Regions from separate parts of the Pseudomonas azerbaijanorientalis genome, predicted to be linked through region 1. Evidence: predicted binding sites of a transcription regulator. Region 1 holds the regulator's gene; each other region holds the start of a gene.
What was found. The regulator FliA, encoded in region 1, starts transcription of late flagellar genes. The targets are predictions, from matches to a motif close to CTAAAGTTTNNNNNNNNNNNGCCGNTAA.
Positions count from the first base shown of each region.

Region 2: a site for FliA is predicted at 2,269-2,296, ahead of flgM (flagellar biosynthesis anti-sigma factor FlgM). Genes of this name have one in related genera too.
Region 3: a site for FliA is predicted at 1,405-1,432, ahead of KSS91_RS09115 (methyl-accepting chemotaxis protein). Genes of this name have one in related genera too.
Region 4: a site for FliA is predicted at 2,445-2,472, ahead of KSS91_RS28925 (methyl-accepting chemotaxis protein). Genes of this name have one in related genera too.

Region 1 covers NZ_CP077078.1:4,678,410-4,684,359, forward strand. The annotation lists gene KSS91_RS20850 (chemotaxis protein CheA) at 1-2,094, opposite strand, end outside; gene KSS91_RS20855 (protein phosphatase CheZ) at 2,143-2,931, opposite strand; gene KSS91_RS20860 (chemotaxis response regulator CheY) at 2,953-3,324, opposite strand; gene fliA (RNA polymerase sigma factor FliA) at 3,492-4,232, opposite strand; gene fleN (flagellar synthesis regulator FleN) at 4,229-5,059, opposite strand; gene flhF (flagellar biosynthesis GTPase FlhF) at 5,176-5,950, opposite strand, start outside.
Region 2 covers NZ_CP077078.1:4,984,299-4,990,248, reverse strand. The annotation lists gene KSS91_RS22300 (MFS transporter) at 1-484, shown strand, start outside; gene KSS91_RS22295 (flagellar brake protein) at 549-1,295, opposite strand; gene KSS91_RS22290 (flagella synthesis protein FlgN) at 1,389-1,856, opposite strand; gene flgM (flagellar biosynthesis anti-sigma factor FlgM) at 1,905-2,231, opposite strand; gene flgA (flagellar basal body P-ring formation chaperone FlgA) at 2,400-3,158, opposite strand; gene KSS91_RS22275 (chemotaxis protein CheV) at 3,242-4,174, shown strand; gene cheR (protein-glutamate O-methyltransferase CheR) at 4,220-5,047, shown strand; gene flgB (flagellar basal body rod protein FlgB) at 5,400-5,807, shown strand; gene flgC (flagellar basal body rod protein FlgC) at 5,811-5,950, shown strand, end outside.
Region 3 covers NZ_CP077078.1:2,099,554-2,105,503, forward strand. The annotation lists gene KSS91_RS09115 (methyl-accepting chemotaxis protein) at 1-1,372, opposite strand, end outside; gene KSS91_RS09120 (CPBP family intramembrane glutamic endopeptidase) at 1,478-2,269, opposite strand; gene acnA (aconitate hydratase AcnA) at 2,517-5,258, opposite strand; gene rlmM (23S rRNA (cytidine(2498)-2'-O)-methyltransferase RlmM) at 5,484-5,950, shown strand, end outside.
Region 4 covers NZ_CP077078.1:4,398,847-4,404,796, forward strand. The annotation lists gene ctpM (methyl-accepting chemotaxis protein CtpM) at 1-671, opposite strand, end outside; gene KSS91_RS19530 (Na+/H+ antiporter family protein) at 871-2,187, opposite strand; gene KSS91_RS28925 (methyl-accepting chemotaxis protein) at 2,513-4,660, shown strand; gene KSS91_RS19540 (MFS transporter) at 4,980-5,950, shown strand, end outside.

The DNA.
Region 1 (5,950 bases):
AAAGCCGATTCGCTGTGTGCCCACCGAAAGGATCACCACATGGCCCTCGCGCTGCTCTTCGTGAGCGGCGGAGCTGACCAGCCAGCGTTTGAGGTAGAACAATGGCAACGCCTTGTCCCGCACGATCACCACTTCCTGGCCGTCCACGACGTTGGTGGTCGACAGGTCGAGGTGGAAGATCTCGTTGACGTTCACCAGCGGGAACGCAAACGCCTGGTTGCCGAGCATGACCATCAGCGTCGGCATGATCGCCAGGGTCAGCGGCACCTTGATGACGATCTTCGAACCCTGGCCCTTGGCCGAGTAGATGTTGATCGAACCGTTGAGCTGGGAAATCTTGGTTTTCACCACGTCCATGCCCACGCCGCGACCCGACACGTCGGAGATCTCGGTCTTGGTCGAGAAACCCGGGGCGAAGATCAGGTTGTAGCACTCGGTGTCGCTCAGTCGATCGGCCGCATCCTTGTCCATCACGCCGCGTTTCACCGCGATGGAACGCAGGACATTCGGGTCCATGCCTTTACCGTCATCGGAGATCGACAGCAGGATGTGATCGCCTTCCTGCTCGGCCGCCAGAATCACCTTGCCGCCACGGGCCTTGCCCGAGGCTTCGCGTTCTTCCGGCGACTCGATGCCGTGGTCGACCGCGTTGCGCACCAAGTGGACCAGCGGGTCGGCCAGGGCCTCGACGAGGTTTTTGTCGAGGTCGGTTTCTTCGCCGACCAGCTCCAGGTTGATCTCTTTCTTGAGCTGGCGAGCCAGGTCGCGAACCAGGCGCGGGAAGCGCCCAAAAACTTTCTTGATCGGTTGCATCCGGGTCTTCATGACCGCGGTTTGCAGGTCGGCGGTGACCACGTCGAGGTTCGATACAGCCTTGGACATGGCTTCGTCGCCACTGTTGAGACCCAGGCGGACCAAGCGGTTACGTACCAACACCAGCTCGCCGACCATGTTCATGATCTCGTCCAGACGCGCGGTATCGACCCGTACGGTGGTCTCGGCTTCGCTCGCCGGCTTTTCCGCCGGTGGCGCGGCCGGGGCGCGGGCAGCAGCCGGTGCAGCGGCGGCCGGGGCCTCGGCTTTTGGCTCGGGGGCCTTGGCCACAGGTTTGGGCGCCACAGCCTTGGCTGCCGGTGCCGGTGCCGCAACTGCAGCGCTCGAACCATTGGCCGCCGTCGCGGTGCCGACTTCGCTGAACTTGCCTTTGCCATGCAATTCGTCGAGCAGCGCTTCGAACTCGTGATCGGAAATCAGATCGCTGCCAGCCGCCACCGCGCTTGGGGCAGCAGGTGCAGGCACCGAAGCAATGGCGGACTCCAGTGCCTCGACAGCAAAGTTGCCCTTGCCATGCAACTGGTCGAGCAGTGCTTCAAATTCGTCGTCCGTAATATCGGAACTGTCGCCCGGCGCTTTCGGTGCTTCTGGCGCAGCCGGAGCCTGCGCAATCGCATCGACGGCAAACTGGCCTTTACCGTGCAACTGATCGAGCAACGACTCGAACTCGGCATCGGTGATTTCGTCGCTTGCAGGTGCTTCGCTTGCAGGTGCGTGGGCAACCGCCGGCGCCTCGGCCTGTGCCTTGACGGCATTGAGCGAGTCCAGCAATTGCTCGAATTCGTTATCGGTAATATCGCCGGAATCGGCTTCAGCCACCGGCGCTTCAACCACGGCGGCGACAGGTGCAGTAACCTCTTCGTCAGCCGATTGCGGCTCGGCCAGACGGGCCAGCGCCGCCAGCAGTTCAGGTGTCGCAGCCGTGATCGGGCTGCGCTCGCGGACTTCGCTGAACATGCCGTTCACCGCGTCCAGCGCTTCGAGAACCACGTCCATCAGTTCCGAGTCGACGCGACGCTCACCCTTGCGCAGGATGTCGAACACGTTCTCGGCGATGTGACAGCACTCCACCAGTTCGTTGAGCTGGAGGAAGCCGGCGCCCCCTTTTACAGTGTGAAAACCGCGAAAAATTGCATTGAGCAAATCCGCATCATCCGGACGGCTTTCCAGCTCGACCAGTTGCTCGGACAGTTGCTCTAGAATCTCGCCGGCCTCAACCAGGAAATCCTGAAGGATCTCTTCATCGGCGCCGAAGCTCATCAGGGGGGGTGCTCCTAACAGGTCTAAAAACCCAAAATACCTAAAATTCTAAAATCCCAGGCTGGATAGCAAATCGTCCACATCGTCCTGACCGGACACAACGTCTTCTCTTTTATCGGCATGAATCTGCGGACCTTCACCCTGAGAGAGATGTTTTTGTGGATCTTTTTGCGCAAGCATCGCTTCACGGTCATGTTCGATGCCCGCAAAGCGGTCCACCTGACTGGCCATCAGCACGAGCTTGAGCAGGTTGCTTTCAACTTCGGTGACCAGTTGGGTCACACGCTTGATCACTTGCCCCGTGAGGTCCTGGTAATCCTGGGCGAGCAGGATGTCGTTGAGGTTGCCCGACACCGCGCGATTGTCCGTGCCGCTGCGTGCCAGGAAGCCGTCGACCCGACGGGCCAGTTCACGAAACTCTTCGGCACCGACTTCACGACGCATGAAGCGCCCCCAGTCCGTGCTCAAGGCCTGGGCTTCGTCCGCCAGGCTGTTGACCAGCGGCGTGGCATTTTCCACCAGATCCATGGTGCGGTTGGCCGCCGCCTCGGTCAGCTTGACCACATAGCCCAGGCGCTCGGTGGCGTCGGTGATCTGCGACACTTCTTCGGCTTGCGGCATGTGCGGGTCAATCTGGAAATTGACGATCGCGCTATGCAGTTCGCGAGTGAGCTTGCCCACTTCCTGATACAGGCCGCGGTCTCGGGTCTGGTTGAGCTCATGGATCAATTGCACCGCGTCGCCGAACTTGCCTTTTTCAAGGCTCTCGACCAATTCGACGGCGTGTTTTTTCAGGGTCGATTCAAAGTCGCCCAATGAAGTTTCGTTATTGCCCATAGCTCCCCCGTGGCGCACTCATCAACCGATGCGTTCGAAAATCTTCTCGATTTTTTCTTTCAACGCCTGGGCCGTGAAGGGCTTGACCACATAGCCGTTAACGCCGGCCTGGGCCGCTTCGATGATCTGCTCACGCTTGGCTTCAGCGGTCACCATCAGCACCGGCAGGTGCTTGAGCTTTTCATCGGCACGCACGTGACGCAGCAGATCGATGCCAGTCATACCTGGCATGTTCCAGTCCGTTACCAGAAAGTCGATGCTTCCGCTGTTGAGCACCGGAATGGCGGTAGTGCCATCGTCGGCCTCGACGGTGTTGGTGAACCCAAGGTCACGCAGCAGGTTCTTGATGATCCGCCGCATCGTTGAGAAGTCATCAACGATGAGGATTTTCATGTTCTTGTCCAATTCGACCTCCAAGCAGTCTTAAACGCGCCCAGCACCTGGACGCGCCATTTCAATCAATCCGGCAAAGCACTCAATGACTGTCTGGAGCACAACAGATCGGGACCGGCGCAGCTCAACACCACACCAGCCTCTTTCGCAGTGTCCCCACACTGCCTTCAGCGCGCTCGCCACTCCCCCAAACGCCCCCGCAAGCGGGCCGCGCACTGGCTGTGTAACTGGCTGACCCGCGATTCGCTGACCCCCAGGACCTCACCGATTTCCTTGAGGTTCAACTCTTCGTCGTAGTACAGCGCCAACACCAGTCGCTCACGCTCCGGCAAATTGGCAATCGCATCCGCCAGCGCAGCCTGGAAGCGTTCATCTTCCAGATCGCGTGACGGCTCGGTATGAGCACTCGCGCCATCCTCGTGCAGCCCTTCGTGTTCGCCGTCCTGCAACAGATCGTCGAAACTGAATAACCGGCTGCCCAGGGTGTCGTTCAAAATTCCGTAGTAATCGTCGAGACTCAATTGGAGTTCGGCCGCAACTTCGTGATCTTTAGCGTCACGGCCGGTTTTCGCTTCAATCGAGCGAATGGCGTCGCTGACCATGCGCGTATTGCGGTGGACCGAACGTGGCGCCCAATCCCCCTTGCGCACTTCATCGAGCATGGCGCCGCGGATTCGAATGCCCGCGTACGTCTCGAAACTGGCGCCTTTGCTGGCGTCATATTTGGTCGATACCTCAAGCAGGCCGATCATCCCGGCCTGGATCAGGTCTTCGACCTGGACACTGGCCGGCAAACGCGCCAGCAAGTGGTAAGCAATGCGTTTAACCAGCGGCGCGTAACGCTCGATCAGCTCGTACTGCGCATCACGAGCCGATTTTTTGTAGAGGTTGTAACCGCTGGCTGTCATAGAACAGGTCCTGCTGTTTGCTGCACTAGACGCTCGACGAAAAACTCCAGGTGCCCGCGCGGGTTGGCAGGCAGCGGCCAGGTATCGACCTTCTGCGCGATGGCCTTGAACGCCAGCGAGCACTTGGAACGCGGGAAGGCCTCGTAGACGGCGCGCTGCTTCTGCACAGCCTTGCGCACGCTTTCGTCGTAGGGCACCGCGCCGACGTATTGTAGGGCGACGTCGAGGAAGCGATCCGTGACCTTGGTCAACTTGGCGAACAGGTTGCGCCCTTCCTGCGGGCTCTGGGCCATGTTGGCCAGGACGCGGAAGCGGTTCATGCCGTAGTCGCGATTGAGCAACTTGATCAAGGCGTAGGCATCGGTAATCGAGGTCGGCTCGTCGCACACCACCAGCAGCACTTCCTGGGCTGCACGAACGAAGCTGACGACCGACTCACCAATGCCCGCAGCGGTGTCGATCACCAATACGTCGAGGTTGTCGCCGATATCACTGAAGGCCTGGATAAGGCCCGCGTGTTGCGCAGGACTCAGATGCACCATGCTCTGAGTGCCGGATGCGGCCGGAACGATACGGATGCCGCCAGGTCCCTGCAGCAGTACATCGCGCAGTTCGCAGCGGCCCTCGATCACGTCGGCCAGGGTACGTTTGGGTGTCAGGCCCAGCAGAACGTCGACGTTCGCCAGTCCCAGGTCGGCGTCCAGCAGCATGACGCGCCGGCCAAGCTCAGCCAAAGCCAGGGACAAGTTCACTGACACGTTAGTTTTCCCGACGCCACCTTTGCCGCCGGTCACCGCGATCACCTGTACGGGATGCATGCTGCCCATGTTATTTCTTTACCTTGTCTTGCATAGACGGAGGCCACATTACTGGCTGCGCGTTCACAAACGGAACAATGCATGGCAGACCATCGATGTAGGTACAAAAACGATTCATTATTACCTCAGCCAACCTGCTTGGTCGGGCTGTGGTAGATGTCAGCGAACATGTCAGCCATGGCTTCTTCGCTGGGTTCTTCCTGCATTTGCACACTGACGGCGCGACTGACCAACTGATGACGGCGCGGCAGATGGAGATCATCCGGAATCCGCGGGCCATCGGTCAGGTACGCCACTGGCAGCTCATGACTGATGGCCAGGCTCAACACCTCGCCCAGGCTTGCCGTTTCATCCAGTTTAGTCAGGATGCAGCCGGCAAGCCCGCAACGCTTGTAACTGTGATAAGCGGCAGTTAGAACCTGTTTCTGGCTGGTGGTTGCCAGGACCAGATAATTTTTTGAGCGGATGCCACGACCGGCCAGGCTTTCGAGCTGCATGCGCAGGGCCGGGTCGCTGGCCTGCAGGCCGGCGGTATCGATCAGCACCACGCGCTTGCGCAGCAATGGATCGAGCGCCTGCACCAGGGACTGGCCCGGATCGACGTGGGTCACCGGCACATTGAGAATGCGCCCCAGGGTCTTGAGTTGCTCCTGGGCACCGATGCGGAAGCTGTCCATGCTCACCAGCGCAATGTTCTGCGCGCCGTACTTGAGCACGTAACGGGCAGCCAGCTTGGCCAGGGTGGTGGTCTTGCCCATGCCGGCTGGGCCGACCATGGCGATGACTCCGCCCTCTTCCAGCGGCTCGACTTCCGGGGTAACGATCATGCGCGCCAGGTGTGCCAGCAACATGCGCCAGGCCTGACGAGGCTCCTGGATTTCGCTGATCAGTGCCAGCAGG
Region 2 (5,950 bases), 310 kb from region 1:
CCTTTGCTCGCTGGTGCAGTTCTGCCTGTATCCGTTGGCAGTGGCGTTCTCCAATGACCATGTCGAAGGTGATCGCCGGGTGTCCCTGACGGCGATGTTGCTGGTCACCTATGGCGTGGGTGCGAGTATCGGGCCGCTGGTGGCAGGTGTGCTGATGAAGCTGTTTGGCAGCCAGATGCTCTATGCGTTCTTCAGTTTCTTTTCGTTGGTGCTGGTGTGGCGGATTCGCCCGAAAGCGGTGACCAACCTGCATCAGGTCGACGACGCGCCGCTGCATCACGTGGCCATGCCGGACAATATGACGAGTTCGCCACTGGTGGCCTGCCTCGACCCGCGTGTTGATGAACAGGTGGTGCAGGATCAGATGCACACTCCGGTGAGTACCGGGCCAGAACCTGAAACCGTCACCGAAACTGAAACAGATCAGCCGCCGCAAGACCCTGATACAGGGCGGGACCCTAACTTCAGCGAGGCCAGGCCTTAAATCCGGGGCACAAAAAAACGGGCAGTCACCGCAAGGGACTGCCCGTTTTTTGTGGAGGTGTCTATCAGATGTCGTCTTTGTCGAAGCGGCGCGCTTCACGTTGCAGCTGGTAGACGAAGCGTTCGACCTGACGCTGCACCAGTCCGCTCATGTTGTGGAAGCGAACGCCGGCGAAGGTGGTGGAGATCTTTTCTTCGAAGTGCAGATAACGCAACTCGACTGGAGCCGTCATCTTGCCAAAGGGCAGGTCGGCGTTGAAGCGGTCGTACACCTGACCCAGTTGCAGGCTGCCCGTGATGTCGCCGTCGAAACGCAGTTTGCAGCCGGTAGCGGAGATATCCAGCAGCTTGCCGCTGATGGGGGCCTTGAGCTTTTCGCCGTCGAGATTGACGTTGACCAGTTGTGCCAGCTTCAGTGCCGCGCGGAATGCATTGCGGCGCTGGTGGTACACCACTTCATCGGGCAGAGTGCCGCGATAGCAGCGGCTGCCACCGGATTCGTCGATCTTCAATTGGCCGTTGCTTTCCCAGGCAATGCGCACACCTTCGTGGAAGCCTTCGACCCTGAAGGGTTCGCCCGCCATCAGGTAGCGTTCGCCATCGCGAGGAATCATTTCGTCCAGGGCAATCATGTTGCTGTCACGGTCCAGGTCCACCAGATAGCTCTGGAAGCGCTGGCTGCGCTCGTGGAACGTGATGATCAGCGGGTCATGGCTTTCGAGCAGCTGGCGCAGATTGCTGGAGATTTCCAAGGGCGTGGAGAGCACCTTGGGTGGCTGCGGAGCATCATCCACGGATAAGGCATTGGACACGGTTAATCAATCTCCAGGCAAAATTTGACTACGGCTAGCCAGCATTTTGCCAGCATCTTTCGCGTCTTGGATAGAGCGGGCACATCAAGCGGCCTAAGCCTGACTGAGCGGGCGCGGCTTAGCAAGCTTGGAGAATGTTCCGCTGGCATCGTAAAGCGCCGGAGTTTCACCACCGGTGAGGATTTTCAGCTGGGTGGCCGTAGCGGCCTGCTGAGTGATGATCGACTGGCCGTTGTTGGCGTTGATGGCCCGGCACTGGGCCAGGAGATCGGTCAGCACGTCACTTTGCGCCAGCAACTGGTCGCCAATGCTTGACTGGCTGGCCAGTTGCTCCAGCCCGCCGCGGTTGGTCGGCAGGTTGAGGCTGGCGAGAATTTCACTGCGCTTGCGGCCATGCTGTTCGAGCAGGACGACCAATGCCTGTTTCTGCGCCAGGATGTCCTCGAGCAATGGCATGTCACGGCCATGCAAGGCGAGGGATTCGGTCTGCAATAAGTCCAGCAGTTGTTGCGCTGGAGCAAAGTCGTCGGTGATCAGTTGCAGTAAATTGGTGTCGTGCATGGCTGGCCTTGGGTTTTAAGCGTCCAAAAGCCTGGCGCCGGCGGTGGCCTAGCGCTGGGCTTCGAAGTTGAGCAGTTTGCTGGCTACACGGTTGCTGTCGACTTTATAGCTGCCATCGGCAATCGCTGCTTTCAACTCGGCCACCCGGGCTTTGTCGACGGCAGGCTGATCGCGCAGCTTGTCATTGACCTTCTGCAACTGTTGAGCCTCATTGCTGAGATGTACCGATTCCCCGCTGTTAACGGTACCGGCCTGTTCGGCCGCGGATTCCAGCGGCGCGGTTTTGCCGGTTTCGGCGCTTTCCTTGCTGGCGCTGGTACGTGTACTGCCCGTAAGGGACGAGGAGCTGTTCAAACGGCTGAAATCGATGACCATGATAAAAAAACCTCTGGGAATTTGGACGCTTGCCATGGTTTCGGCCATTCCCTGGAAAACTTTAGGCTCATTTATCAATGAACCTCGCGCGCGTCAGCGCTTGCCCTGCATGGAGCACAGTCTAGGGAACCGCCGCGGCAAGCGCCACATTCCGATGAACAGAGCGCCTTACATGGACACTTCCACCTGCCCCGGCGCCATGACCTGCGCCTTGATGACCCGCTGGGAATTGAGGTTCTTCACACGGATCTGTTCGCTGAGGCTGCCGTTGGACAGGGCTTCGCCGGGCATGCGCACGCTGAGCGTACCGCTGCGGGCGGTAATCACCACCTGATCACCCTTGCGGATCACCTCGGCCTGTTCGATATGCACCAGGGTAATCACCTGGTCGGTGACCATTGGTCGGGTCAGTCGCTGCCCGATCGCCTGGTCGAGGGAGGTCAGGTAGCCCTGGCTTATCAGGCTGATATCGCGCTCGCGCAGCACCACATCCCCAGGCTCGACAATGGCGGCACGGCGCAGTGGTCGGGCGGTGGTCACGACATCGCGAAACAGGCGGATTTGAGCGGGTACGAAGACAGTCCAGGGGGAGGCACCCTCGCAGCGGACCTTGACCGTGACCCGTCCCAGCGGCCTGGGACTCTCGAGCGTGGCTGTCAATTCCTTGTCGCACATGGGCATGTGCATGCGCGGGTCGAGCGGGTTGACCTGGATCTCGTAGCGACCTTCCGTTTGACTGGTTGCCAGATAGTCCTCTACGGTGAATTCAAGAAAGCCCTGAGTGACGCCGATAAGCATGTCAGGCAAGGTAACCGCGTCAGCAAGGGCAGGGCTGCCAGTGTTGAACAGGCAAACAGCCGCCAGCACGCCGAGTAATTTGCGGTAGGGTGTGGTCAGGCGTCGAAATAATGTCGGTTCTGTGTTCATAACGATTAAAAAAGCAAGCGCCGTGCCGTTTAGTGATGAAGGCGCGTCGCAACAACACTTGGCGTTGGTGTAGGAGTCTGGGCATGGCTGGTGTAATGGATTCGGTAAACCAGCGCACGCAACTGGTGGGGCAGAATCGCCTTGAGCTGTTGTTGTTCCGTCTCGACGGCCAGCAGCTGTACGGGATCAACGTGTTCAAGGTTCGGGAGGTGCTGCAATGCCCCCAATTGACGTTGATGCCCAAGTCCAGTCCTGTCGTGTGCGGCGTGGCGAACATCCGGGGGGCGACCATTCCGATCCTTGATCTGGCGATGGCGACCGGCTCCGGTGCGTTGAAGGACAAGAACAATCCGTTCGTGATCATCACGGAGTACAACACCAAGACCCAGGGTTTCCTGGTGCGCTCGGTGGAGCGCATCGTCAACATGAATTGGGAGGAGATCCATCCGCCACCCAAGGGCACCGGGCGCGATCACTACCTGACGGCGGTGACGCGGGTCGACAATCAGTTGGTCGAAATCATCGATGTCGAGAAGGTTCTCGCAGAAGTGGCACCGACGCCGGAAGCGATTTCCGTCGGCGTGGTGGATGTTGAAACCCAGCACAAGGCGCTCTCGTTGCGCGTGCTGACGGTCGACGATTCCTCGGTGGCGCGCAAGCAGGTCACGCGTTGCCTGCAAACGGTCGGCGTCGAAGTGGTGGCGTTGAACGACGGTCGGCAAGCGCTGGACTACCTGCGCAAACTGGTCGATGAGGGCAAGAAGCCGGAAGAAGAGTTCCTGATGATGATCTCCGACATCGAGATGCCGGAGATGGACGGGTACACCCTGACGGCGGAAATCCGCAACGACCCGCGCATGCAAAAGCTTCATATCATCCTGCATACTTCGTTGTCGGGGGTATTCAATCAGGCGATGGTCAAGAAGGTCGGTGCCGATGACTTCCTGGCCAAATTCCGTCCTGATGACCTGGCATCCCGGGTAGTCGACCGGATCAAAGCAGCAGATATCAGCTAGGGGCCTGCGCCCCTGGCAGTCAACACGATTTAAGAGGCGGCATCATTGTCTACGGGTAATTTGGATTTCGAACAGTTCCGGGTATTCCTGGAAAAAGCCTGTGGCATTTTGCTCGGTGAAAACAAGCAGTACCTGGTCTCCAGCCGTCTCAACAAACTGATGGAACAGCAAGGCATCAAGTCTTTGGGGGAGCTGGTTCAGCGCATGCAGACCCAGCCGCGCAGCGGTTTGCGCGAACAGGTGGTGGATGCCATGACCACCAACGAAACCCTGTGGTTTCGTGACACCTACCCGTTTGAAGTCTTGAAGAACAAGGTCCTTCCCGAAGCGATCAAGGCCAGCCCTGGCCAGCGTCTGCGTATCTGGTCGGCGGCTTGCTCGTCGGGCCAGGAACCGTATTCGCTGTCGATGTCCATCGACGAGTTCGAACGGGTCAACATGGGCCAGTTGAGGATGGGCGTACAGATCGTTGCCACCGACCTGTCCGGCACCATGCTGAACAACTGCAAGACCGGCGAGTACGACAGCCTGGCCATCGGCCGCGGTCTGTCGCCCGAGCGCCTGCAGCGTTATTTCGACCCGAAAGGGCCGGGACGCTGGGCGATCAAGGCGCCGATCAAGAGCCGGGTGGAATTCCGTTCTTTCAACCTGCTGGACAGTTACGCGAGCCTCGGCAAGTTCGACATCGTGTTCTGCCGCAACGTGCTGATCTACTTCTCCGCCGAGGTGAAGAAGGACATCCTGTTGCGCATCCACAGCACGTTGAAGCCCGGTGGTTACCTCTTCCTCGGCGCTTCCGAAGCGTTGAACGGTTTGCCGGATCATTACCAGATGGTCCAGTGCAGCCCGGGGATCATTTACCAGGCGAAGTGAACGGTTGGCGGGAGTCCTCAAGGGCTCCCTTTTTTTGTCCGCAATATCTCTCCAACACACCACAAATCCCTTGTGGGAGCGGGCTTGCTCGCGAAAGCGTCTGGTCAGTCAGTATTTGTTTTTCTGACACACCGCTTTCGCGAGCAAGCCCGCTCCCACAGTTGTTAGGTGGTGCTCTCGAAAGTGGATCAAGCGGCAGAAAAGCGGCAGGCGGCGGAAAACCGTTGCCGCTTTTCTGGCATTGCCGCGTTGCCATGTCCGGCAAAGCCCCGGTTTCCGGGCTTTATTGAATTGGCATGGGGCTTGCTAAGTTGATCCTACGAAAAATCAGGTCACCCGAAGGTTTCCCGACATGAGCATCAGCTTCGATAAAGCGCTCGGTATCCACGAACAAGCCCTGGGCTTCCGCGCCCAGCGTGCCGAAGTCCTGGCCAATAACATCGCCAACGCCGATACCCCGAACTACAAGGCTCGGGACCTGGACTTCTCGAAAGTGCTCGCCGAGCAGAACGAGAAAACCAAAAGCGGCACCTTCGCCTTGAACATGACCAACAACCGTCATATCGAAGCTGAAGGTCTGGGCAATGGCGACGAGTCGTTGCTGTATCGCACGCCGATGCAACCGTCGATCGACCAGAACACCGTGGACGCTCAGCTGGAACAATCGAACTACGCGCAAAACGCGGTCAATTTCCAGGCCAGCTTCACCCTGCTCAACAGCAAATTCAAAGGGCTGGTATCAGCCCTGCGCGGAGAGTAAGCCATGTCTCTATCCAGTGTTTTCAACATTGCCGGTAGCGGCATGAGTGCGCAGACCACGCGTTTGAACACCGTCGCTTCGAACATCGCCAACGCCGAGACCGTCTCGTCGAGCATCGACCAGACCTACCGCGCGCGTCACCC
Region 3 (5,950 bases), 2.6 Mb from region 1:
CGGTGATGTTGGCCACCGCTTCACTGATCCCCACCAGTGCCTGGTCCGCTTCCAGCACCCGCGCCACGCCTTCTTCCGCCTGACGATGCCCGGCTTCCATGGTTTGCACCGCAGTACCGGCGGTTTGCTGGAGCTTGGCGATCAGCGCATGAATCTGCCCGGTGGACTCGCTGGTGCGTTGCGCCAGCTGACGGACTTCGTCGGCCACCACCGCAAAACCACGACCCATCTCACCGGCACGGGCCGCTTCGATGGCGGCGTTCAGGGCCAGCAGGTTGGTCTGGTCGGCGATGCCTTTGATCACGTCGACCACGCCACCGATTTCGTTGCTGTCCTTGGCCAGTTGGGTCACGGTGACGCCGGTTTCACCCACCACCACCGACAGGCGCTGGATGGCTTCGCGGGTTTCCCCGGCGATGTCACGACCGCGACCGGTCAGCCGATTGGCTTCCTGGGTGGCGTCGGCCGTGCGTTGCACGTGGCTGGCGACTTCCTGGGTGGTCGCGGCCATCTGGTTGACCGCCGTGGCCACTTGCTCGGTCTCGACCCGTTGACGTTCCAGGCCGCTGGAGCTGTTGTGCGCCAGGGCATCGGACTGCCTGGCCTGATCGGTCAAGTGCTCGGCCGTATCCTGCAGTCGCGTCAGGCAGGTTTTCAAGCGTGCTTCCTGGCTGAGGATAGACATCTCCAGCCGCGCCTGGGCGCCGCGACTGTCGGTGTACATCTGTGCGATCAACGGATCGGAGGTGGTCTGCTCGGCCAGGCGCAGCAAACGCTTGAGACCGCGCTGTTGCCACTGCAGGCCCATCAGGCCCAGCGGCACCGAAAGACCGGCGGCCAGGGCAAAACCCCAATGGGAGTTAAGCGATGCACCGATCATGAAGCTCAACTGGCTGACCAGGATGAACGGCAGCCAGTCCTGCAGGATCGGCAACCATTTATCCGAAGAGGGAATGGCTGACTTGCCCTGGTTGATGCGTTGGTAGAGCGCTTCGGCACGGCGGATCTGTTCGGCGGTGGGCTTGACCCGCACCGACTCGTAACCGGTCACCTGATTGCCTTCGAAGATCGGTGTCACATAGGCGTTAACCCAGTAGTGATCACCGCTCTTGCAGCGATTCTTCACAATGCCCATCCATGGCAAGCCTTGTTTCAGCGTGCCCCACATGTGGGCGAACACCGCGGCCGGGACGTCGGGGTGACGGACCAGATTGTGCGGTGCACGGATCAGCTCCTCCCGGGAGAACCCGCTGATATCGACGAAATCGTCGTTGCAGTAGGTGATCATGCCCTTGGCATCGGTGGTGGAAATCAACCGTTGCTGGGCCGGGAAGGTCCGCTCGCGTTGTGTAATTGGCTGGTTGTTACGCATGGCTTTTTTAATCCGCAAGGCTTTCAAGTGCTGTATCGGCAATACCGGCGGATTGTTGAGATTATTTTTCGATAATTAGCGATGCGTCGCAAAATGACCCTTGCGTCAGCCGGCGAGCATCGGATACGTGAACAGGCCGAAGTGCAGCAGGTTCAAGCCGAAGTGGGTGGCGATGGCGGCCGCCAGCCCGCCGAAGCGGTAGGCCAGGCCATAGCCGATCCCGGCCAGGCCGGCCAACAGGACCCATTGCCAGCCTGCCCCGGCATGGGCCAGGCCGAAGATCAACGAAGCCAGGAGCAGGGCAAGGTTTTCGCCATGGCGCAGGTTTTTCAGGCATCGGTTAAGGCCACCCTGGATATAGCCGCGGAACAGCGCTTCCTCGACCAGCGTCACCAGCAGCAGATTGTTGAGCAGCCACAACCAGGCAGAATCCGGCCACTTCGGTGCCCAAGTGACGACACCCAGCAACAGTGCGCCGCCCAAGGCCAGCACGGCACTCAGGGGCAACGCCAGTGCGGTGGCAAACAGGATCGATCGAAACGAGCGCCGACCGACAAGCCATGGGCAGACCAGTAACAGCCAAAAACCGATCAGGGGCTTGTCAAGGTTCGCGTACATGGAAAACGGCACCGCGTCGTCGGTGAAACGCTGCGTGGCGATGATTGGGCCGTTGTAGAAACCGGGCCACCAATGCGTGGCAAGGGCCAGCGCGAGAATGATGAACAGGCCATGGCCGAGGTACCGACCGAACTGAAGTGTTTGCTGGCTAGCGGCAAAACCGGAAACCAACAGCAAAGCAACAGAAGTCGCCGCCGGCCAACTCATACTGCTGAAGTCCAGTGCTAAGTAGTAGCCGAGGGAGAGGAGGGCCAGAAAAGTCCTTGGCAGAGCAAACATTGAAAGTCCTTGTGTCGAAGTCTTGCGAACGCCCCTGATGTTCTGTGGGAGCGGGCTTGCTCGCGAAGAGGCCATAACATTCAACAGTTATGTCGACTGATACACCGTATTCGCGAGCAAGCCCGCTCCCACATTTGCTCATGTGTCAGGCATGAAAGGGTGAGCATAAGGCGAGCGATTGTACTGGCGGGCTCCCAGACAAAAAACACCGCCCGAAGGCGGTGTGTGTCTGTGTATTGCTCGTCAGTTACGACGCAATCAACTGCCGCAACACGTAATGCAGAATCCCTCCGGACTTGAAGTACTCCACCTCATTGAGCGTATCGATGCGGCACAGCACCTCGATTTTCTCGCGGCTGCCGTCTTCGCGGGTGATGACCAGTGTCAGGTTCATCCGTGGTGTCAACTCGACACCCGTCAAGCCGAGGATGTCCAGGGTTTCACTGCCGTTGAGGTTCAGGCTCTTGCGGTTCTGATCCAGCTTGAACTGCAACGGCAATACGCCCATGCCCACCAGGTTGGAGCGGTGGATGCGTTCGAAGCTTTCGGCTATGACCGCTTTGACGCCTAGCAGATTGGTGCCTTTGGCCGCCCAGTCGCGGCTCGATCCGGTGCCGTATTCCTGGCCGGCAATCACCACCAGCGGGGTGCCCGACGCCTGATAGCGCATGGCGGCGTCGTAGATCGGCATTTTTTCCCCGGTGGGAATGTAGCGGGTGTTGCCGCCTTCCTCGCCGCAGAGCATTTCGTTGCGTATGCGGATGTTGGCGAAGGTACCGCGCATCATCACCTCATGGTTGCCACGCCTCGAACCGTAGGAGTTGAAGTCCCGCGGTTCCACGCCTTTGTCGCGCAGGTATTGCCCTGCCGGGCTGTCCGCCTTGATGTTGCCGGCGGGGGAGATGTGATCAGTGGTCACCGAGTCGCCGAGCAGGGCGAGAATGTTCGCTGCGCTGACATCCTTGACCACGGGCGGCGGGCCGCCGATGTCGTCGAAGAAGGGCGGGTGCTGGATGTAGGTCGAGTCGTCCTGCCAGACATAGGTCGCCGCTTGCGGCACTTCGATCGCCTGCCATTGTTCGTCTCCGGCAAACACTTCGGCGTATTCCTTGTGGAACATGGCGGTGTTGACCTGGCTCACCGCATCGGCGATTTCTTTGCTGCTGGGCCAGATGTCCCGCAGGTATACCGGTTTACCGTCCTTGTCTTCGCCCAGCGGTTCGCGGCTGAGGTCGGTGCGTACCGTACCTGCCAACGCATAGGCGACCACCAGTGGCGGGGAAGCCAGCCAGTTGGTTTTCACCAGGGGATGCACCCGGCCTTCGAAGTTGCGATTGCCCGAGAGTACCGATGCCACGGTGAGGTCGGCTTGCTGGATGGCTTTCTCGATGGGTTCCGGCAGCGGTCCGGAGTTGCCGATGCAGGTGGTGCAGCCGTAGCCGACCAGGGCAAAGCCCAATTCATCGAGGTAGCGGGTCAGGCCGGCCGCCTTGTAGTAGTCGGTGACCACCTTCGAGCCGGGGGCCAGCGAGCTCTTCACCCAGGGTTTGCGTTTCAGGCCTTTTTCCACGGCCTTCTTCGCCACCAGCCCGGCCGCCATCATCACGCTCGGGTTGGAGGTGTTGGTGCAGGAGGTGATGGCGGCAATGACCACGGCGCCGTTTTTCAGGCGATAGGTCTGGCCTTCGTAATCGTAGTCCGCTTCACCGGCCATATCGGCATTGCCGACGGCGACGCCACCACCACCTTCACTTTCGAGGCGACCTTCTTCCTTGCTGGTGGGTTTGAATTGCAGGTCGACGAAGTCGCTGAAGGCTTGCGCGACATTCGGCAGCGACACCCGGTCCTGCGGACGTTTTGGTCCCGCGAGGCTGGCTTCGACGCTGCCCATGTCCAGCGCCAGGGTGTCGGTGAACACCGGCTCCTGGCCGGGCAGGCGCCACAGACCCTGGGCCTTGCTGTAGGCCTCGACCAATTGCACTGTTTCAAGTGGGCGGCCGGACAGGCGCAGGTACTCCAGCGTGACGTCGTCCACCGGGAAGAAACCGCAGGTGGCGCCGTATTCCGGCGCCATGTTGGCGATGGTCGCCCGGTCGGCCAGCGGCAGGTCGGCAAGGCCGTCGCCGTAGAATTCGACGAATTTGCCCACCACGCCTTTCTTGCGCAGCATCTGGGTGACGGTCAGCACCAGGTCGGTGGCGGTGATGCCTTCCCTGAGCTTGCCGGTGAGTTTGAAACCGATGACTTCGGGAATCAGCATCGACACCGGTTGCCCGAGCATCGCCGCTTCCGCCTCGATGCCACCGACACCCCAGCCGAGCACGCCGAGGCCGTTGATCATGGTGGTGTGGGAGTCGGTGCCGACCAGGGTGTCGGGAAAGGCATAGGTGCGGCCGTCCTCGTCCTTGGTCCAGACCGTGCGACCGAGGTATTCAAGATTCACCTGGTGGCAGATCCCGGTACCCGGCGGCACCACACTGAAGTTGTCGAAGGCACTCTGGCCCCAGCGCAGAAACGCATAACGCTCGCCATTGCGCTGCATTTCAATGTCGACGTTCTGCTCGAAGGCGCTGCTGCTGGCGAACTTGTCGACCATCACCGAGTGGTCGATCACCAGGTCCACCGGCGACAGCGGGTTGATGCGCTGTGGATCGCCGCCGACCCTGGCCATCGCCGCGCGCATGGCGGCCAGGTCGACCACGGCGGGAACGCCGGTGAAGTCTTGCATCAGCACCCGCGCCGGGCGGTACTGGATTTCGCGGTCGGAGCGGCGCTCCTTGAGCCACGCGGCCAGTGCCTTGAGGTCGGCGCCGGTGACGGTTTTCTCGTCCTCCCAGCGCAGCAGGTTTTCCAGCAGGACTTTCAACGACATCGGCAACTTGTCCAGCTCGCCCAGGCTCCTGGCGGCGTCGGGCAGGCTGAAGTAGTGGTAGGTCTTGTTGCCGACCTGCAGGGTTTTCAACGTTTTCAGGCTATCGAGGGACGGCATTGCGATCACTCCTTGAAGTCCGCACGGCTACGGACTGAGGGGACGGACAGAGCCTTAAACCTAGCCCTGTTTTCGGTAGCTGGCTAATAACTGGACTCTATGGACAGACCCAGGTTCCGATCTCGGCTATCATGCGCCGGTTTTCGTGACAGGCTTTGCTTCAACGCAAGCGGTCTCTCTTTGTAGGAGCGAGCAAGCTCGCTCCTACAGGGTCCAGGAGTAAGAATGAACACCCTATTCATGCATTGCCGGCCGGGCTTCGAAGGTGAAGTCTGTTCCGAGATTTCCGACCTCGCCGCGCGCTTGAACGTGGCCGGCTACGCCAAGGCCAAAGCCGCCACCGCTTGCGCCGAATTCGTCTGCACCGAAGAAGACGGCGCCGAGCGCCTGATGCGCGGGCAGCGTTTCGCCGAGCTGATCTTCCCGCGCCAATGGGCCCGGGGGATTTTCATCGATCTGCCGGAAACCGACCGCATCAGCGTGATCCTCGCCCATATGGCGGACTTTCCGCTGTGCGGCAGCCTGTGGCTGGAAATGGTCGACACCAATGATGGCAAGGAACTGTCGAACTTCTGCAAAAAGTTCGAAGTGCACCTGCGCAAGGCGCTGATGGCCGCCGGCAAACTGGTGGAAGACGCTCACAAGCCGCGGCTGTTGCTGACCTTCAAAAGCGGCCGTGAGGTGTTCATGGG
Region 4 (5,950 bases), 280 kb from region 1:
CCGGCAGCAGCGATCACCAGCAACACCACCGCCGCCACGCCGACGATGCTCAGCACCATGCCTTGCATGCGCTCCTGGACCTTGTCCTGGACCACCGCCACTTGTGCTTCGATGCCGTCGAGGTTGACTGAGGTGCCGACCGCCATGTCCCACTTGGGCAGGTATTCGGTGTAGCCGAGCTTGGGCACCAGCACCTGGGTGTTGCCGGGCAATGGCGAGCTGTATTGCAGATAGTGCGTACCGTCTTTGGCGACTTTCACCAGGTCGCGGTTGACGTAGACACCGTTCGGGTCGCGATTGTCCTTGAAGCTCTGGCCTACGCCTTCGGGGCTGTTGGCCTTGAACAGGCGCACGGTGTTGGAGTCGTAGCCGAAGAAGTAGCCGTCCTTGCCATAGGTGATGCTCGACAGCAGCTTGATCACCTGGGCCCGCGCCGCCTCGTCGCCGGGGGCAGCTGCGTCATACAGCGGTTTAATCGTGGTCATGGCCACGGCCACGTAGCTTTGCAGGGTCGCCTTGGCATCGCTGAGCAGGCGTTCGCGGGTCTGTTCGACTTCCTTACGGGCCTGTTTCTGAAGAATGAACAGCGTGGTCAGGCTGATGACCAGCGCAAACAGCAGTACCGGGAGGACGGCAAGGGACAGGACTTTGGCCTTGAGGCTCATGCGCATGACGTTCACTCTTTTGTTTTTGTTGGCGTGGTTAAAAGCTTTAACGGCATGCCAGGTCAAAAGTTGAACGCGGTCATCAGCTCCGCAGAAAATCCCTGTGGGAGCGAGCTTGCTCGCGATGACGGCGGCACATTCAGCATCAAGTTGTCTGACAGACCGCTATCGCGAGCAAGCTCGCTCCCACAGGGTAAGTGGTGTTTTACAGCACCATCGCCGCCACCCAGCCAAACGCCAGCAGCGGCAGGTTGTAGTGCAGGAAGGTCGGGACCACGGTGTCCCAGATGTGATGGTGCTGGCCGTCGATGTTCAGGCCGGAGGTCGGGCCGAGGGTCGAGTCCGAGGCCGGCGAACCGGCATCGCCCAGGGCACCGGCCGTGCCGACGATGCACACGATCGCCAACGGGCTGAAGCCCAGTTGCACGCACAGCGGCACGAAGATCGCCGCCAGAATCGGCACGGTGGAGAAAGACGAGCCGATGCCCATGGTCACCAGCAACCCCACCAGCAACATCAGCAAGGCGCCAATGCCTTTGCTGTGATCGATGTACGACGCCGACGACTCGACCAGTGTCTGCACTTGACCGGTGGCCTTCATCACTTCGGCAAAGCCCGAGGCGGCGATCATGATGAAACCGATCATCGCCATCATTTTCATGCCTTCGGTGAACAGGTCATCGGTGTCACGCCATTTGACGATGCCCGACACCGAGAAAATCAGGAAGCCGACCAGTGCACCGATAATCATCGAGTCCAGCAGCAGCTGAATGATGAACGCCGCGGCGATGGCCACGCCGGCCACCATCAGGCTCAGCGGGTTGTATTGCACCGCCACTTGCTCGACTTGCTCGATTTTTGCCAGGTCATAGACCCGCTTCTTGCGGTAGCTGACAAACGCGATCAGCAGGCCCGCCACCATGCCCAGCGCCGGAATGCCCATGGCGTGGGTCACATTGACGCCGCTGATGTCCACACCGCTGCGGGCGACGTTGGCCAGCAGGATCTCATTGAGGAAGATATTGCCGAAGCCCACCGGCAGGAACATGTAGGGCGTGATCAGGCCGAAGGTCATGACACAGGCGATCAGTCGACGGTCCAGTTGCAGCTTGGTCAGCACATATAGAAGCGGCGGCACCAGCAACGGAATGAACGCGATATGGATCGGCAGGATGTTCTGCGAGGCGATGGCCACGACCCAGAGCAGGCCAATCAGCAACCATTTGACCTGGCCGCCGCCGCTGGCGTGCTGGCGATCGACCATCGCCAGCGCCTTGTCGGCCAGCGCATGGGCCATGCCGGATTTGGCAATGGCCACGGCAAAGGCACCGAGCAAGGCGTAGGACAACGCCACCGTCGCCCCGCCACCCAGGCCACTGTTGAAAGCCTTGAGCGTCGCCTCGATGCCCAGGCCTCCGGTCAGACCACCTACCAGCGCACCGACGATCAGGGCGATCACCACATGCACGCGGGACAGGCTGAGCACCAGCATGATGCCGACCGCGGCAATGACTGCATTCATTTCGTAACCTCGTGACAAACGGAAAGAGTCCGGCCGGCAGTCTGCGTGAGCCGCCAGCGGATAACAGGAATGGGTTTTATTAGAGGGCGCGCACTTTGCCGGACCGTTGCCGCCTTGTCAAAGCCCACACAACCCCCTGTAGGAGCTGCCGCAGGCTGCGATCTTTTGATCTTGGGCGTCTTTCGCTGATGTTGAAGAGCAAAAGATCGCAGCCTGCGGCAGCTCCTACAGGGGTGATTCGATATTTGGTGGACGGTTTAAAGAAAGCCGGATCGCGGCCGCTACAGTGCAAAGTCTCAGATATTTATCGAATAAGGACGCCTCCATGTCGCTCAGACAACCTTCCATTCAATGGAAAATCACCCTGCTGGCCGGGCTCTGCCTGGCGGGCATCGTGACCCTGCTGGTGGGTCTTTCGCTATACCGCATGGAGCACAGCTCCGAGCTGGTGAAAGCCTCGAGCATGGAGATGCTGACCGAATCGGCCCAGGCCCGGATCGAGTCCCAGGGCGAGAACCAGGCACTGGGGATTCGCCAGCAGTTCATGGACGCCTATCAGTACGGCCACGGTTTCTCCCGGCAGGTGCTGTTTTTGCGCGAGCAGGCCGAAAAGCGCTTCCTCGATGCCTTCGACCTGCGCGAAGACCTGACCCGCCAGGTCAAGTCGGCCCTGCAGGCCAATCCGGACCTGCTTGGCCTGTCCCTGGTGTTCGAACCCAACGGGCTGGACGGCAAGGACGACCTGTTCGCCGGCCAGGCCGAACTGGGCAGCAACGACAAGGGCCGTTTCGCCCTCTACTGGTCGCAGCCGACGCCGGGCAAGCTAACGTCCATGGCGCTGCCGGAAAAGGACATGGCCGACACCAGCACCGGCCCCAGCGGCGAAGCGGCCAACGCCTGGTTCACCTGCCCGCGCACCACGCTCAAGCCGTGCGTGATCGAACCCTACTTCTATGAGATCGACGGCCAGAACGTGCTGATGACCAGCATCGTTTTCCCGCTGATGGTCAACGGCAAGGTGATCGCCTCGCTGTCGGTGGACATCAACCTCAACAGCCTGCAAGCGGTCAGCCTGGAGGCCAGCAAGAAACTCTACGACGGCCAGACCAGTGTCAGCATCATCAGCCCGGCGGGCCTGCTCGCCGGCTACAGCCCGGACGCCAGCAAACTCAGCCAGCGCCTGGATGCCATCGACAAGGCCAGCGGTACCGAACTGCTGCGCATGCTGGCCGCCAGCAGCAAAACCGCCAGCCTGCACAGCCATCAGCAATTGAAAGTGATGGCCCCCTTCCAGCCGATTCCCGGCGGCAAGTCCTGGGGCGTACTGCTCGACGTGCCGGAGAAAGTCCTGGTCGGCCCCGCCGAAGCCCTGAAAAAGCAACTGGACGACAGCAACACCGCCGGCACACTGGTCGAACTCGGCCTGGGTGTGCTCGCCGCGCTGCTGGGCCTGGTGCTGGTGTGGCTGATGGCCCGCAGCGTGACCAGACCGATTCTCGGCGTGGCGCACATGCTCGAGGACATCGCCAGCGGCGAAGGTGACCTGACCCGTCGCCTGGCCTACGACAAGAAAGATGAACTGGGCCAGTTGGCCGGCTGGTTCAACCGCTTCCTCGACAAGCTGCAGCCGATCATTGCCGAAGTGAAACGCTCGGTGCAGGACGCCCGCAGCACCGCCGACCAGTCGTCCGCCATCGCCACCCAGACCAGCGCCGGCATGGAGCAGCAATATCGACAGGTGGATCAGGTTGCCACCGCCTCCCACGAGATGAGCGCCACCGCCCAGGACGTCGCCCGCAGTGCCGCGCAAGCGGCACACGCCGCCCGCGATGCCGATCAGGCAACCCGTCAGGGCCTGACCGTGATCGACCGCACCACCGCCAGCATCGACAACCTCGCCGCCGACATGAGCGCGGCCATGGTTCAGGTCGAAGGCCTGGCCGCCAATAGCGAGAAGATCGGCACGGTGCTGGAAGTGATCCGCGCGATTGCCGAGCAGACCAACCTGCTGGCCCTCAACGCGGCGATCGAAGCGGCTCGTGCCGGTGAGGCCGGGCGCGGTTTTGCCGTGGTCGCCGATGAAGTGCGCAACCTGGCGCGGCGTACCCAGGAGTCGGTGGAGGAAACCCGCCTGGTGATCGAACAACTGCAAAGCGGCACACAGGAAGTGGTGGGCTCAATGAACAACAGCCATCGCCAGGCCCAGGGCAGTGTCGAGCAGGTTGGCCAGGCCGTGACCGCGCTGCGCCAGATCGGCGACGCGGTGACCGTGATCAACGACATGAACATGCAGATCGCCAGCGCCGCCGAAGAGCAAAGCGCGGTGGCCGAGGAGATCAACAACAACGTGGCGACCATTCGCGACGTGACCGAGTCGCTGTCGGGCCAGGCCAATGAGTCGGCACGGGTCAGCCAGTCGCTCAACAGCCTGGCGAACCAGCAGCAGAGTCTGATGGACCAGTTCCGCGTTTAAGCCTTGCAAAATCCCCATGTGGGAGCGGGCTTGCTCGCGAAGGCGGTGTGTCATTCGAAATTTACGTCGACTGACACCGCCTTCGCGAGCAAGCCCGCTCCCACATTTGTTTTCCACATTTTTTCTGCGCGCTGCTCTATGAAATGGTGGCAAGTGGATATCTGCCGCAAGCCGATTATTCTTCATGGAACCTTGCAGCTTTTTCTGGCGTCAACTTGAATGCAAGCCACGTAATCCGATGATTTCAGCCCCAGGGCCTGGGTACGGCAAGTGTTGGTGGGAACTCCGGCCTACAACAAGAGCAAGACGGAGAAGACTCATGGCAGCAATCGACAATGCAACCACGGGCAGCGCGCCCAACCACGGGCTCACCAAGGAGGAGCGCAAGGTCATCTTCGCGTCGTCCCTGGGCACCGTGTTCGAATGGTATGACTTCTACCTGTACGGCTCCCTCGCGGCGATTATCGCCAAGCACTTCTTCGCCGGCGTCAACGAAACGACTTCCTTCATCTTCGCCCTGCTCGCCTTCGCCGCCGGTTTCGCTGTCCGGCCGTTCGGCGCCATTGTGTTCGGTCGCTTGGGCGACATGATCGGACGCAAGCACACCTTCCTCATCACCATCGTGATCATGGGTGTCTCGACGGCCGTGGTGGGCTTGCTGCCCGGCTACGCGACCATAGGCGTGGCCGCGCCGATCATCCTGATCAGCCTGCGTTTGCTGCAGGGCCTGGCGCTGGGCGGTGAGTACGGCGGCGCAGCCACCTACGTGGCCGAACATGCCCCCAAGGGCAGGCGCGGCTATTTCACCTCGTGGATTCAGACGACAGCCACCCTTGGCCTGTTTCTTTCACTGCTGGTGATCCTGGCCTGCCGTACCGCGCTGGGCACGGAAGCCTTCGAAGCCTGGGGCTGGCGGATTCCGTTCCTGCTTTCGATCCTGTTGTTGATCATCTCGGTGTACATCCGTCTGCAACTGAGCGAATCACCGGTGTTCATGAAAATGAAGGCTGAAGGCAAGTCCTCCAAGGCACCGTTGACCGAATCCTTCGCCCGTTGGGACAACCTCAAGATCGTGATCATGGCCCTGCTCGGTGGCACCGCCGGCCAGGCCGTGGTCTGGTACACCGGGCAATTCTATGCGCTGTTCTTCCTGTTGCAGACGCTGAAGATCGACCCACAGACCGCCAACTTGCTGATTGCCGGCTCGCTGCTGATCGGCACACCGTTCTTCGTCATATTCGGCAGCCTGTCCGATCGTATCGGCCGCAAGGGCATCATTATGGCCGGCTG